3 regions of the Uliginosibacterium sp. sgz301328 genome follow, and region 3 is predicted to be linked to each of the others. Evidence: predicted binding sites of a transcription regulator. Region 3 holds the regulator's gene; each other region holds the start of a gene.
What was found. Region 3 encodes HrcA, which represses chaperone genes, less so after heat shock. Its sites were predicted from a motif close to TNTTAGCACTCNNNGNCNNNGAGTGCTAANA; they were not measured.

Region 1 (4,283 bases), on a different contig from region 3:
GGCCATGCTCGTCGGCGTCAAGAAAAAGCTCGGCGGCGATGCCGACCGCGTGCAGGTAGTGTTTGTCACGGTAGACCCTGAACGCGATACGCCCGAGCAGATCGGTAACTACGCGCGCGCGTTCGATTCCACCAATATCGCGCTGCGCGGCACGCTGGAAGAAACGATGGCGGTGGCCAAGGCGTTCAATGTTTTCTACCAGAAAAACGGGGCCGGCCCGAATTACACGATGGACCACACGGCGGGCATTTATGTGTTCGATCCCAAGGGCCGGGCTCGCCTGTTCGTCCGCAATGGCGAAACGCCGGAGCGCCTCACGCATGACATCCAGCTCTTGCTGAACGGGAGCTGATGTCGTCATGCCCGAATTTCAGAGGCCGCTTCAGCGGCCTTTCTTTTGCGCGAGAAGCTAGCCCGCAAGCGTTCTGATGAACTGTTGCCCTGACGTCGAAAACAACCATGCGAAGGCGCCGCAATTGAGGAACACGGTCATCCAGAACATCGACTGGAATGAGGTCTTGGCGGATTTGTGCCGCAGCAGGCGCTGAGCGGCTAGTGCGCCCGGCCAGCCGCCCACCAGCGCGAGAATGTGCAGCGTGCTCTCCTTCGTTCGCCATTTACCGCGCAGTGCCGCCGATTTGTCGTGCGCATATGCGATGAACGCCACGGCGCTGGCCGTGAGGTAGACCAGCGCCACCAGCACAGGTAGTCGTCCGCTGATTACGCCGAAAGCCAGCGCCGACACGAACCCGAGTGCAAAAACAATCGGAACCTTGCTCGCGCCGGGCGCGGCCGAAAAGGCGTTATCGCCCGCGAAGGACACCGCGCGCGCTTGCCTCCGACCGTCCCCGTCGGTAATGCATTCGTACGTGACAAGCTCTCCGCCGACAGGGCGGCGCAGAGGGTTCCTGAATGCGCTGATGTGAACGAAGACGCGTCGGCTACCGTCGCTTGGTGCGATGACGCCGAAGCCCTTATCGTCCTGCCATTCGGTCAGACGTCCCTGGTAGCGCATGACTCGGTCGGATGTTCCGCAATGGCCTGCATGCTGGCCGATCAGCGCTTGAATCCCAACACCAGCACGCCAGCGCCGACTAGCAGAATGCCGAACCATTCGCGCGGCGCCGGCCGTTCGCCCAGAAAGATCACCGCGAAAACGGCCACGAGCAGCACGCTGAGCTTGTCGACCGGTGCGACCTTGGAAGCATCGCCGATCTTGAGGGCGCGGAAGTAACACACCCACGACGCGCCCGTGGCGAGCCCCGAGAGGATCAGGAATGTCCATGTCTTGGCAGGCAATTGGAGCGGATTGCTCCATTTGCCGGTGGCATACACAAAGATCGACAGCACGATGATGATGACCGCCGTACGGATCAGCGTGGCGAGGTCCGAATCGACGCCTGCCAGGCCGATCTTGGCGAAGATGGCGGTGAGCGCGGCGAAGGCCGCCGACATCAGTGCCCAATGGAACCATGAACTGCTCATGCGTCCTCCGCAATGTCAGGGAAGATGCCAATGATAGTCCGTGCGTAACACCTGCCAGCGCGTCGACAAAAAAAGGCCGGCAATCATGTGCCGGCCTTGCTCGGGTGCGCTGTGCCGCTCAGGCTGCAATCAAGCCTCGCATCTTCTGCAATGCCTTGGCTTCGATCTGGCGAATCCGCTCTGCCGACACGCCGTATTCGGCGGCCAGCTCGTGCAGCGTGGCGGGGTTGTCTTCCACCAGCCAGCGACGTTGCACGATCGTGCGGCTGCGTTCGTCGAGGCTTTGCAGCGCGGAACGCAGGCCTTCGTCCTGCAGGTGTTCCATCTGCGCGGTCGCCAGCGCTTCGGACGGCTCGTCGGCATCGTCAGCCAGATAGGTGATCGGTGCGACACGCGACTCGTCGTCGTCCGGGCCATTGTCCAGCGCCACGTCGCCGCCCGAGAAACGGGTTTCCATCTCGACCACTTCTTCTGGCTTCACCCCGAGCGTGCGGGCGATGCGATCGACCTCGCTGCGCGACAGCGACGCCGATTCACCACGCATGCTGCGCAGGTTGAAGAACAGCTTGCGCTGCGCCTTGGTCGTGGCGATCTTCACGAGACGCCAGTTCTTCAGGATGTATTCGTGGATTTCGGCCTTGATCCAGTGGATCGCGAACGACACCAGCCGCACGCCGCGATCCGGGTCGAAGCGCTTGACGGCCTTCATCAGGCCGACGTTGCCTTCCTGGATGAGGTCCGCGTGGGGCAGGCCGTAGCCGAGATAATTGCGGGCGATCGAGACGACCAGCCGCAGGTGCGACAGCACGAGCTGGCGCGCCGATTCCAGGTCGCCTTCATCGCGCAGCTTGCGCGCCAACGCCATTTCCTGCTCTTCGGTGAGCATTGGGAAACGGTTGGCCGCCTGCATGTACTGGTCGATACTGCCCAGTGCGTTGGGGACGGGGAACGACAGCGCTTGAGACGTGTTGTGTGTCATGGCACCTCCTAAACATCGAACCGGCTCTGTCGCCGGTCGGAGTGCATTTTAGCACTCGTAGTGTATGAGTGCTAACAACGGGAAAAGGTTCCCGCAAGGTGAGGGTTTGGTCATTTCGGGACTTGCCTCGGCGATGTGCCAGCACGCGACGTGCCATCAGACCCGAGTTCAGGGCCGCGGTCCACTTATCGTTTGTATACAGATAATTAATCGATATCCAACTCCCGGCACGGGGCACGATAACGTCACACGGGCGTAACCTTGCGCCCCTAAAGTGCGCACATCCCCAGGGATGACTCCGGCAGGGCTGAGTCCGACAGGCCTTGCACCAATTCCCCAACGCCGGCTCGACGCCGGCGTTTCTGTCTGCGGCGCTCGTCCTCAGTCTTCCATGTGCGCTTCGATGCGGCCGTTGCGGATGGCGGCAAGCAGCGCCGCATGGTCGCGCTCGGTCTGGTCGGCATAAGCGCTGGCGAAGTCGGCCAGCGCGTCTTCGAATGCCGTGCTGTTGCCCAGGTAGCCGGCCAGCAATACGGCGTCGCCGGAGCGAGCGTGGGCGCGGGCCAGCGCCCGGCCGCACAGGCTGCCGAAGTTGCGCAGGTTGGTCGGGCGCATGATCTCGACTTCTGGCTTGATCTTGGCGTCGCGCAGTTGCCGGATGTACATATGCTTGTTCGCACGGCTCACCGTCCAGCCGAGGAAGGCGTCACTAGCGGCCTGCATGATCTGCTGGCCCGCCACCACCCGCTGGCCGTGGTTGGCATAGGGGCTCGCGCCGACATAGGGTTCCAGCACCGAGGCGCGTGCCTCCTTGTACTGAAGGAACAGCGGGTCGCCGTTGCCGGACATCAGCAGAACGATGCCGCATTCCGTTCCCACGCTGCCGATGCCAACGACCTTGATGGCGATGTCGGCCACCTTGTAGCGGTCCAGCAGGACACGCCGCGGGGCCGGCAGCGATTCGAGATAGGTCGTGTAGACATGTGCGAGCCCGTGGGCGATGGCTTCATCGTCCATGTCGGCTGCGTGGTAGATCAGAGGCGGCTCGTCCTTGATGCGCGGACGCGTGCCGGCCGAGAACGCCAGTTTGGCGAACTCCTTTTCGCTGGCACTTTTGTCGACGGCGCGGTTCAGTCGATTGCGCGCATAGCGTCGGAATTCGGTATCGTCGATCGCGTCGATCACTTCCTGCAGGTCGATGCTGTCGTACCAGGCGTCGAGGATCGGCATGAGCGCGTAGCGCCCCATCCATTCGCGGTAGGCGGCCGCCATGGCCCAGGCCGCTTCTTCGCAGTTCTCGTCATTGAAGCCATTGCTGCGCCCGGCCAGCACGAAGCTGGTGGCCAGGCGCTTGACGTCCCACTCCCACGGGCCGACGGCGGTCTCGTCGAAGTCGTTGATATCGAACGCGATGCGGCGCTCGGGCGTGGCGAATCCGCCGAAATTGAGCAGATGGCAGTCGCCACACACCTGCAATCGCGGACCGGAGATCGGCGTGCTCGCGAGATCGCCTGCCATGACGGCCGCCGCACCCCGGAAGAAGCTGAACGGCGAGGTCGCCATCCGCCCGTAGCGGATCGGAATGAGCTGCGGAATGCGCCCGATGCTCGACGCGATCAGCGTATCGATCGGATCGGCTCGCCCATCCGGTTCCTTCCACTCGCCGTGCGCCTTGCGTGGGCACGCGTCGCGCAGGATGCGGCCGGCAAGACTGCGTTCATCCGGCGGTAGCGGATGCGACTGCTCCGGGTGCAGACGCACGGCCTCGCCCGTCACTCGCCCCGTTTTGCGCGGAGCGGTGCGACGGGCGCGCGCACTG
Region 2 (4,283 bases), on a different contig from region 3:
GCCTTCCAGCACCTTGGCCACGACCACCGAGGGCTCGTCGCCGGCGTTGGCGACGATCTGGCGCAGCGGCTCTTCGATCGCGCGCAGCACGATCTTGATGCCGGCTTCCTGGTCCGGGTTGTCGCCCTTGACGGCCACGTTGGCACGGGCGCGCAGCAGCGCCACGCCGCCACCGGCCACGACGCCTTCTTCAACGGCGGCACGGGTTGCGTGCAGCGCGTCTTCCACGCGGGCCTTCTTTTCCTTCATTTCGACTTCGGTCGCAGCACCAACCTTGATCACGGCCACGCCGCCGGCCAGCTTGGCCTTGCGCTCTTGCAGCTTTTCGCGGTCGTAGTCGGAGGTCGCGCCTTCGATCAGGGCGTCGATCTGGGCAACGCGAGCCTGGATCTGGTCAGCCGAACCAGCGCCGTCGATGACGGTGGTGTTTTCCTTTTCGACTTCGACGCGCTTGGCTTGGCCGAGGTCTTGCAGGGTTGCCTTTTCCAGCGACAGGCCGACTTCTTCGGAGATCACCGTGCCGCCCGTCAGGATGGCGATGTCTTCCAGCATGGCCTTGCGACGGTCGCCGAAGCCCGGGGCCTTGACGGCAACGGTCTTCAGGATGCCGCGGATGTTGTTCACCACGAGGGTCGCCAGGGCTTCGCCTTCGACGTCTTCAGCGATGATAAGCAGCGGACGGCCGGCCTTGGCCACGCCTTCCAGCACCGGCAGCAGGTCGCGGATGTTGGAGATCTTCTTGTCGTACAGCAGCACGAACGGGGCTTCCAGAACGGCGATCTGGCGGTCCGGGTTGTTGATGAAGTACGGCGACAGGTAGCCGCGGTCGAACTGCATACCTTCCACGACGTCCAGTTCGTTTTCCAGCGACTTGCCGTCTTCGACGGTGATCACGCCTTCCTTGCCGACCTTGTCCATGGCTTCAGCGATGATCTGGCCGATGGATTCGTCGGAGTTGGCGGAGATCGAGCCGACCTGGGCGATTTCCTTCGAGGTGGTGGTCGGCTTGGCGTTCTTCTTGATCTCGGCAACGATGCCGGAAACAGCCTTGTCGATACCGCGCTTCAGGTCCGTCGGGTTGAAGCCGGCGGCCACGTACTTGAAGCCTTCGCGAACGATGGCCTGGGCCAGCACGGTCGCGGTGGTGGTGCCGTCACCGGCGTTGTCCGAGGTCTTGGATGCGACTTCCTTGACCAGTTGGGCGCCCATGTTTTCGAACTTGTCCTTCAGTTCGATTTCCTTGGCGACGGAAACACCGTCCTTAGTCACGGTGGGGGCGCCGAACGAGCGCTCCAGCACCACGTTGCGGCCCTTCGGGCCCAGGGTCACCTTGACGGCGTTGGCCAGGACGTTGACACCATTGACGATCTTGGAACGTGCGTCGTCGGCAAACAGAACTTGCTTGGCGGGCATTTGATACTCCAGGTATTGATTGATTCGGAATGCAGCGGATTCGCGGCGAAGTCGGTCGTGCGCCCCTCAGACAGGGGCGCCGCGGACTCAGGCCTCGATCACGCCCAGGATGTCTTCTTCGCGCAGGACCAGGACTTCCTGGCCTTCGACCTTGACGGTCTGGCCGGCGTACTTGCCGAACAGCACGCGGTCGCCAACCTTGACGTCCAGCTTGCGGACTTCGCCGCTGTCGAGCAGCTTGCCGTTGCCGATGGCCAGGACTTCGCCCTGATCGGGCTTTTCACCGGCGCTGTCGGGGATGACGATGCCGCTGGCGGTGGTGCGTTCTGCTTCGATGCGCTTGACGATCACACGGTCGTGCAAAGGACGGATTTTCATATCGACTCCTGTCGGACAAAACGTTGGTGGGCGCAGTGCGCCCGCACAAAAGAAAGCGTTTGGAGGCAGGAGTTTTGTTAGCACTCCCCCCCGGCGAGTGCTAATGATAGGTGCGAGGTATCGGGATTTCAAGTCGGGGCCCACGCAAATCCGCTCATGGCATTTGCGCAGGCCCGCGAAACGGCACTCGTCCGGGCTGGCTTACAGGGGGAATTGCAGGTTCAGTCCGGCGAACACCTGGAATTGCGGCACCGCGCTGCCATGCGAGATCACCGTCCACTGGGGCTCCACGAACAGGTTGTAGGTGATGCCGCCCGATTTCCACACCCTGCCCGCTCCCAGGCCCACCGGGATGTAACGCGAGTTGGTTTCCAGGTCGAAGCTCCAGGTGGCGGTGCTGCGCACGAACCAGCCCTTCGACAGGTTGTAGATCAGGAACGGCTGCGCGGTGGCGTTGTTCTGTCGGCGCCGGTCGCTATCGCCGGCGAACGATGTCTGCCAGGTCACCAGCGCGCCCAGCAGGCCCCAGGACTGCGGCGCGATCACCGCCCCGGCCAGGCCTGCCTGCCACTTACCCGTGCCCAGTGCGTCGTCGCTCGCGGTCGGCGCGGTCAATTGCGGCCCGACACCGATCTCGATGCCGCCTGCCTTGAACAGGAATATGTCGAACAGGTTGAGGTCGCCCGCACCGGTCTTGCGTCCGTTTGGCGCGACGTCGGGCGAGGTCACCACCGGCATGGTCGCCCGCATGATCTGCGGGCGACCGAACGCCTTGTGCGGCAAGATGGCGCGCAGCATGAAAGCGTTGGAGTCCTTGTCGTCGAGACCGTCGTAGGCGCCGACGTATTGGTCATGCAAATTGAAGCCGAAGATCGGCTGAAGAGGATTGTTTGCGGATTTGACATCGTCGCCGCTCACCTGCGCGCATGCCGGACCATGCATGCTCGCGGCGATCAGCGCCAGACATGCCACGCGGGAAAGTGCCTGCCATCGGACCATCGGAATCTCCTTGTCATGAACGTATCGCCCGGAACCACCAAGCCTCGTTCATCGGCGGGCATCCCGCGGACCGGAATGACCGCCCTTTCTCCACAAGAAGAATCGACCGCGCAATCGCCGCATTCGTCGCGTATTCCGGAGGAATCGTCGAACCTGCGCGAATGCGCGCGATGAACGTTCAACGAACGCGTGCGGCGGATTCGGGGCCGCGCATGATGTCGGCGCCTGCCTCACGATTGACCTGATCGCACGCAATGCGCGGCGCGGTGCGATCACGACAAAGACATATCCGAGGCAAGACCGTCCTCGCGCAGGAGGAATCGAAGAATGCCCGCCCAAGGATTGCCTGAACAACACCCGAAGATCCTGGCCGGCGACTCCGGCTCACCCACGCTGTCGCGCAAAGCGACCTAGCCGTAGCGCTGGCCGGCAACCACCGCCAGGCCGCAGCCCACGCTGCCGTACAGATCACCTTCCACCGCACGCGCAGCAGGGAAACGCTGCGCCAGCCCCTGACGCAATGCCGGCACGGCCGACGACCCGCCGGTGAAGAAAAGCGTGTCGATGCGCGAAGGTGCCACGCCCGCCTGCGCCAGACACGTTTCCGCGGCAACGCCGATGCGTTCTATCTCGCCTGCGATCGCCGCTTCGAACTCGCCGCGCTTGAGTGCGATGCGCAAGCCGTCTTCGGCTTCGTCGAGCGCCAGCGTGCTGAGGTCCGCCGCGGAAAGATCGATCTTGCCGGCTTCGACCTGCATCGCCAGTTGATGACCGGCCTGCTTGCGGATGACATTGAGCAGTCGCTCGAAGCGACGCGGTTCGGCCAGGTTGCGGGCGATTTCCTGGAACCCCGACCACACCTTGCCCTGGTAGGCCTGATTGATGGTGTGCCAGGTTGCCAGCAGGTAATAGACACTGTTGGGAATCGGTGCGCCGTTGCGGAGCGTGTCGCCCAGCCCGAGTTCGGGCATCACGCAGGCCAGCGAAAGACGCTTGTCGAAATCCGTGCCACCGATGTGCACGCCGGTGTTGCCCAGCAGGTCCGCCGAACGATCCGCCAATGCGCGACGCTCGGGCGACAGGCGAACCAATGAGAAATCCGATGTGCCGCCGCCGATGTCGACGATCAGCACGAGCTCTTCGCGCGTGATGTCCTGCTCATACGCGTGCGCCGCCGCGATGGGCTCGAACTGAAAGCTGACCTCGGCAAAACCCAGTCCGCGGACGATTTGTTCGAGCGTGTCCTGCGCCAGGCGATCGGCCGCGTCGTCCTCATCGACGAAGCGCACCGGGCGCCCGACGACGACCGCATCGCACGCATGACCACACGCGGCTTCGGTACGGTGCTTGATGGTGCCGATGAAGTCACCGACCAGCGCACGGAATGGCAACAAACGCCCGCCGATCTCGGTGCCGGCTTCCATCAGGCCGCTGCCGAGCAGGCTCTTCATCGACCGCATCAGCCGCCCCTCGTAACCTTCCAGGTACTCGGC
Region 3 (4,283 bases):
GGGCGCCGGCTTGCCGCCGATGGCAAAGTGATTCGCAAAGCGTTCGGCGTCGAGCGTGGCCGAGGTGATGATGACTTTCAGGTCCGGACGGCGCGGCAGCAACTGGCGCAGGTAGCCGAGCAGGAAGTCGATATTCAGGCTGCGTTCGTGCGCTTCGTCGATGATGATCGTGTCGTATGCCGACAGCGACGGATCGCCCTGCGTTTCGGCCAGCAGGATGCCGTCCGTCATCAGCTTGATGTAGCTGTCCGCCCGAGTGTGGTCGGTAAAGCGCACCTTGAAGCCGACTGTACTGCCCAATTCGGAATCGAGTTCCTGCGCAATGCGCGTGGCCGTGGCGCGCGCCGCCAGCCGGCGCGGCTGCGTGTGGCCGATCAGCCCGGCTTCGCCGCGACCGATGTCGAGGCAGATCTTGGGCAGTTGCGTCGTTTTGCCGGAGCCGGTTTCGCCCGCGACGATCACCACCTGATTGGCGCGGATCAGTTCGGCGATTTCGTCGCGCCGCTGGTTGACGGGAAGTTCGCCGGGGAAGTTCGGGCGCGGGAGGTTCTGGCGGCGACGTGCGCGCAGTTCGGCGCTCTTCTCGAAGCGGCCGCGCAGCTTCTCCGGCAGATCGGCGAGCGCGCGCACAGGCTGCCGCGCTTCGCGCAGGGCGCGGTGCAGGGCGGCGCGGTCGGCGGACAGGACCTGATCGTAAAGGGCAGAAGACTCGCGGCGGGACATCGAAAACGGATCGAAAAATGGAGTGGGGTGCCGGCAACGCCGGCAGCGGCGTGTGATTCTAGCGGATGAAGCCGCGACAGGTTTCCGCTGGCCGCAAATGGGCCGGGCACCCATGGCCGACGATACGGCCATGGGGCGGTCGGCTGGAATTACTTGCCGTTTTTCGCGGGCATGGCTTCGACGAGCGCCACCTTGCGACGGGCGCGCAGCATCAGTTCCATCGCATCGGGCACGGGCTGGGCGAGCCAGTCGGCCATGTGGCGGCTGGCAATGTCGCGCAGCGCGCGGATGAAGTCCGGATCTTCGTTCAGGCACTCGATGTAGTTGTATTGCTGGCCACCTGCGCTCATGAAGGCGGTCTTGACTTCCATGCCGACCTCTTCGAGCGTTTCCAGGCAATCCGAAACGAACCCTGGGCAGATGACGTCGACGTGCTTGACGCCCTTGGCGGCCAGTTCGCGCAGGGTCGGCTCGGTGTAGGGGCGCAGCCATTCGGTGCGGCCGAAGCGCGACTGGAACGTGACCACGTATTCGTCGTCGCTCAGGTTGAGCTGCTGGGCGAGCAGGCGGGCGGTTTCGTGGCACTCGAAGAAGTACGGGTCGCCCTTTTCGATGCTGTAGCGTGGCACGCCGTGAAAGCTCATCACCAGCTTTTCGCCCTTGCCGTTCTGCGCCCAACTGCGCGTGACCGTGCCGGCCAGCGCAGAGATGTATGCCGGGTCGTCATGGAAGCTGCGCACGAAGCGCATTTCGGGAACCTTGCGCAGCCGGCGCATGACCTTGGCCACGGCGTCGAAAGCGCTGCCCGTGCTGCTGCTGGCGTATTGCGGGTAGAGCGGCAGCACCAGCACGCGGTCGCATTGACGGCCCTTGAGCCAGTCGAGTGCGAAGCGCACGTCGGGTTCGCCATAGCGCATGGCGTAGGCTACCTGTACGTCGTCGCGGCCGGTTTCGGTGAAATAGCCGGCCAGCAGCTTTCGCTGGCGCTCCGTGTGGATGCGCAGCGGCGAACCTTCGGGCGTCCAGACCTTGCGATACTTGAGCGCGGACTGGCGTGGGCGGGTATTGAGAATCCACGCATTGACGATCGGCAGCCACACGATCTTGGGGATTTCGACTACGCGCGAATCGAGCAGGAACTGCTGCAGGTACGGCCGTACCGATTTGGCATCGGCCTTGGCCGGTGTGCCGAGATTCATCAGGAGGATGCCGATGCGGGGTGCCTGCTCGGCTTGCTGCGGTGGTTCGCGGAAAAGAGAGAACATGTATGTGCCGCGCGAGGCCTGCGACGTGTTGCATCGCCGGCCCTGCGGTGTATGCCCGGTTAATTGTTGTGGTGGGACAGCGCGCTGGTAAGCAGGCGTGCCGTGATATCGACGATCGGGATCACCCGTTCGTAAGCCATGCGCGTGGGGCCGATGACGCCGACCGTACCGACCAGTTCGCCGTCAACTTCGTACGGCGCGGTGACCACGCTGCATTCGTCGAGCGAAGCGATGCCCGATTCGCTGCCGATGAAGATCTGCACCCCGTCGGCGCGGTTGGATATGTCGAGCAACTGGATCAGGCCGGATTTCTGCTCGAACAGGCGGAACAGATCGCGCAGACGCGACATGTTCGACGAGAGATCTTCGATCTCCAGCAGGTTGCCTTCGCCCGACACCACGTAACTGGTGTCGCGCGCTTCGTTCATGGCTTCCTGCCCGGCGGCGATGGCGCCGTTCATCAGTTCGGACATGTCGCCTTGCAACGCGACCAGTTCGGCCTGTAGCCGGCCGAGCATTTCGCTGAACGACAGGCCCGCGCAATGGTGGTTGAGATAATTGGCGGCCGTGGTCAGTTCCGAGGCCGAATAACTGCGGCGCGTGAAGAGAATGCGGTTCTGCACGTCGCCCGAGGTCGTGACGATGATCAGCAGCACACGCGTGTCCGACAGACTGACGAATTCGATCTGGCGGATCTTGGTGTTGTCCTTGCGAGCGGCCACCACGACGCCGGCGAACTGCGTCAGTTGCGACAGCAATTGCGAGGCCGAGCTGATCATGCGAGCCGGATCGTTCGGCTGCAACCGGTATTCCAGCTCGCGCACCTTGGCCTGTTCCATCGGCTGCACGGTGAGCAGGCTGTCGACGAAGATGCGATAGCCGCGCGCGGTGGGGATGCGGCCGGCCGAGGTGTGCGGGCTGGCGACAAAGCCGTGTTCCTCAAGATCGGCCATCACGTTGCGGATGGTCGCTGGCGACAGTTCGAGCCCGGACTGGCGCGACAACGAGCGCGAGCCGACCGGCTGGCCTTCGGCGATGTAGCACTCCACCAGGGTCTTGAGGAGGACCTTGGCGCGTGCATCGAGTGAATCGGTGGGGGCTTTTACATCCGGCATAGGTATCGATTCTAAGAAACCGGGGGCCTTCGCGGAAGACCTCTGACACATCGCGCCACATCCGGCTGACGGGGCGGGGCCTCGGGCAAACCCGAAAACCTCGGGGCGGCCGCGTCCAGAATAGGTAAAATGCGGCGCCATGAACGTCGAAACCGCCATCGTATTCAAAACTGTCGCGCTACTGGGCAAATACCAGAGCAGCGAAGCCGCCGAGGCGCTGGGCCGCCTGGAGGCGTTCCTTGCCGCGCAAGGCTTGACGGTGTGGATCGAAGCCGACACCGCCAAGGCGGTGGGCGCGATCGGTTCTGCGACGGCCGTGAGTTTCGAGCAGATCGGTGAGGAAGCCGACCTGGCCATCGTCGTCGGCGGCGACGGCACCCTGTTGTCTGCCGCGCGGCGGCTGGCGCTCTACAACGTACCGCTGGTGGGCATCAACCAGGGGCGGTTGGGTTTTCTGACCGACATCGGCCGGGACGAGATGATCCAGCGCGTGGGCGAGATCCTGGCCGGCCAATACCTGCGTGAGCGCCGCATGCTGCTCGACGCCGAAGTGCTGCGCGGAGGCCAGCACGTCTTCCACACCGTGGCGCTCAACGACGTGGTGCTCTCGCGCGGCGAGAGCGGGCGCATGATCGAATTCGATTTGCACGTCGACGGCGAATACATCTATTCGCAACGCTCGGACGGCATGATCGTCGCGACGCCCACCGGCTCGACCGCATATGCATTGTCGGCCAACGGTCCGCTGCTGCATCCGAGGCTCGCAGGCATCGTGCTCGTGCCGCTGCTGCCCCACGGGCTGACGTATCGTCCGCTGGCGCTGGCGCAGGAAAGCGTGGTCGAACTGGTGATCTCACCCGGATACGACGCACGCATTCACTTCGACGGGCAGACGCTGTTCGAGGCGCATCCGCTGGACCGCATCCGCCTGCGCCGTTCTGCCCAGCACGTCACGCTCTTGCATCCGGAGGGCTACAGCTACTTTGCGGTGTTGCGCGAAAAGCTCCATTGGAGCGCCGCGCCGCGCCTTTCCTGATCGATTCCATCCATCCAGACCCGCGCCACACCTACATGCTGCGACGCCTGCTGATTTCCGATTTTGTCCTCGTCGATCGACTCGAACTCGATTTTCGCCCCGGCTTTGGCGCCCTGACCGGCGAGACGGGCGCAGGCAAGTCGA

Region 1: rpoH (RNA polymerase sigma factor RpoH) is a predicted target of HrcA. The motif match lies at 2,511-2,541, and genes of this name have one in related genera.
Region 2: groES (co-chaperone GroES) is a predicted target of HrcA. The motif match lies at 1,867-1,897, and genes of this name have one in related genera.

The regions. Positions count from the first base shown of each region.
Region 1 covers NZ_JBGVSA010000005.1:164,386-168,668, forward strand. The annotation lists gene ACDA63_RS05785 (SCO family protein) at 1-352, shown strand, start outside; gene ACDA63_RS05790 (DUF1294 domain-containing protein) at 410-1,015, opposite strand; gene ACDA63_RS05795 (EamA family transporter) at 1,057-1,485, opposite strand; gene rpoH (RNA polymerase sigma factor RpoH) at 1,604-2,464, opposite strand; gene ACDA63_RS05805 (DUF2252 domain-containing protein) at 2,846-4,283, opposite strand, start outside.
Region 2 covers NZ_JBGVSA010000004.1:216,713-220,995, reverse strand. The annotation lists gene groL (chaperonin GroEL) at 1-1,413, opposite strand, end outside; gene groES (co-chaperone GroES) at 1,501-1,791, opposite strand; gene ACDA63_RS04920 (hypothetical protein) at 1,993-2,790, opposite strand; gene ACDA63_RS04915 (Hsp70 family protein) at 3,201-4,283, opposite strand, start outside.
Region 3 covers NZ_JBGVSA010000035.1:5,328-9,610, forward strand. The annotation lists gene hrpA (ATP-dependent RNA helicase HrpA) at 1-723, opposite strand, end outside; gene hemH (ferrochelatase) at 873-1,988, opposite strand; gene hrcA (heat-inducible transcriptional repressor HrcA) at 2,048-3,103, opposite strand; gene ACDA63_RS18405 (NAD kinase) at 3,243-4,139, shown strand; gene recN (DNA repair protein RecN) at 4,175-4,283, shown strand, end outside.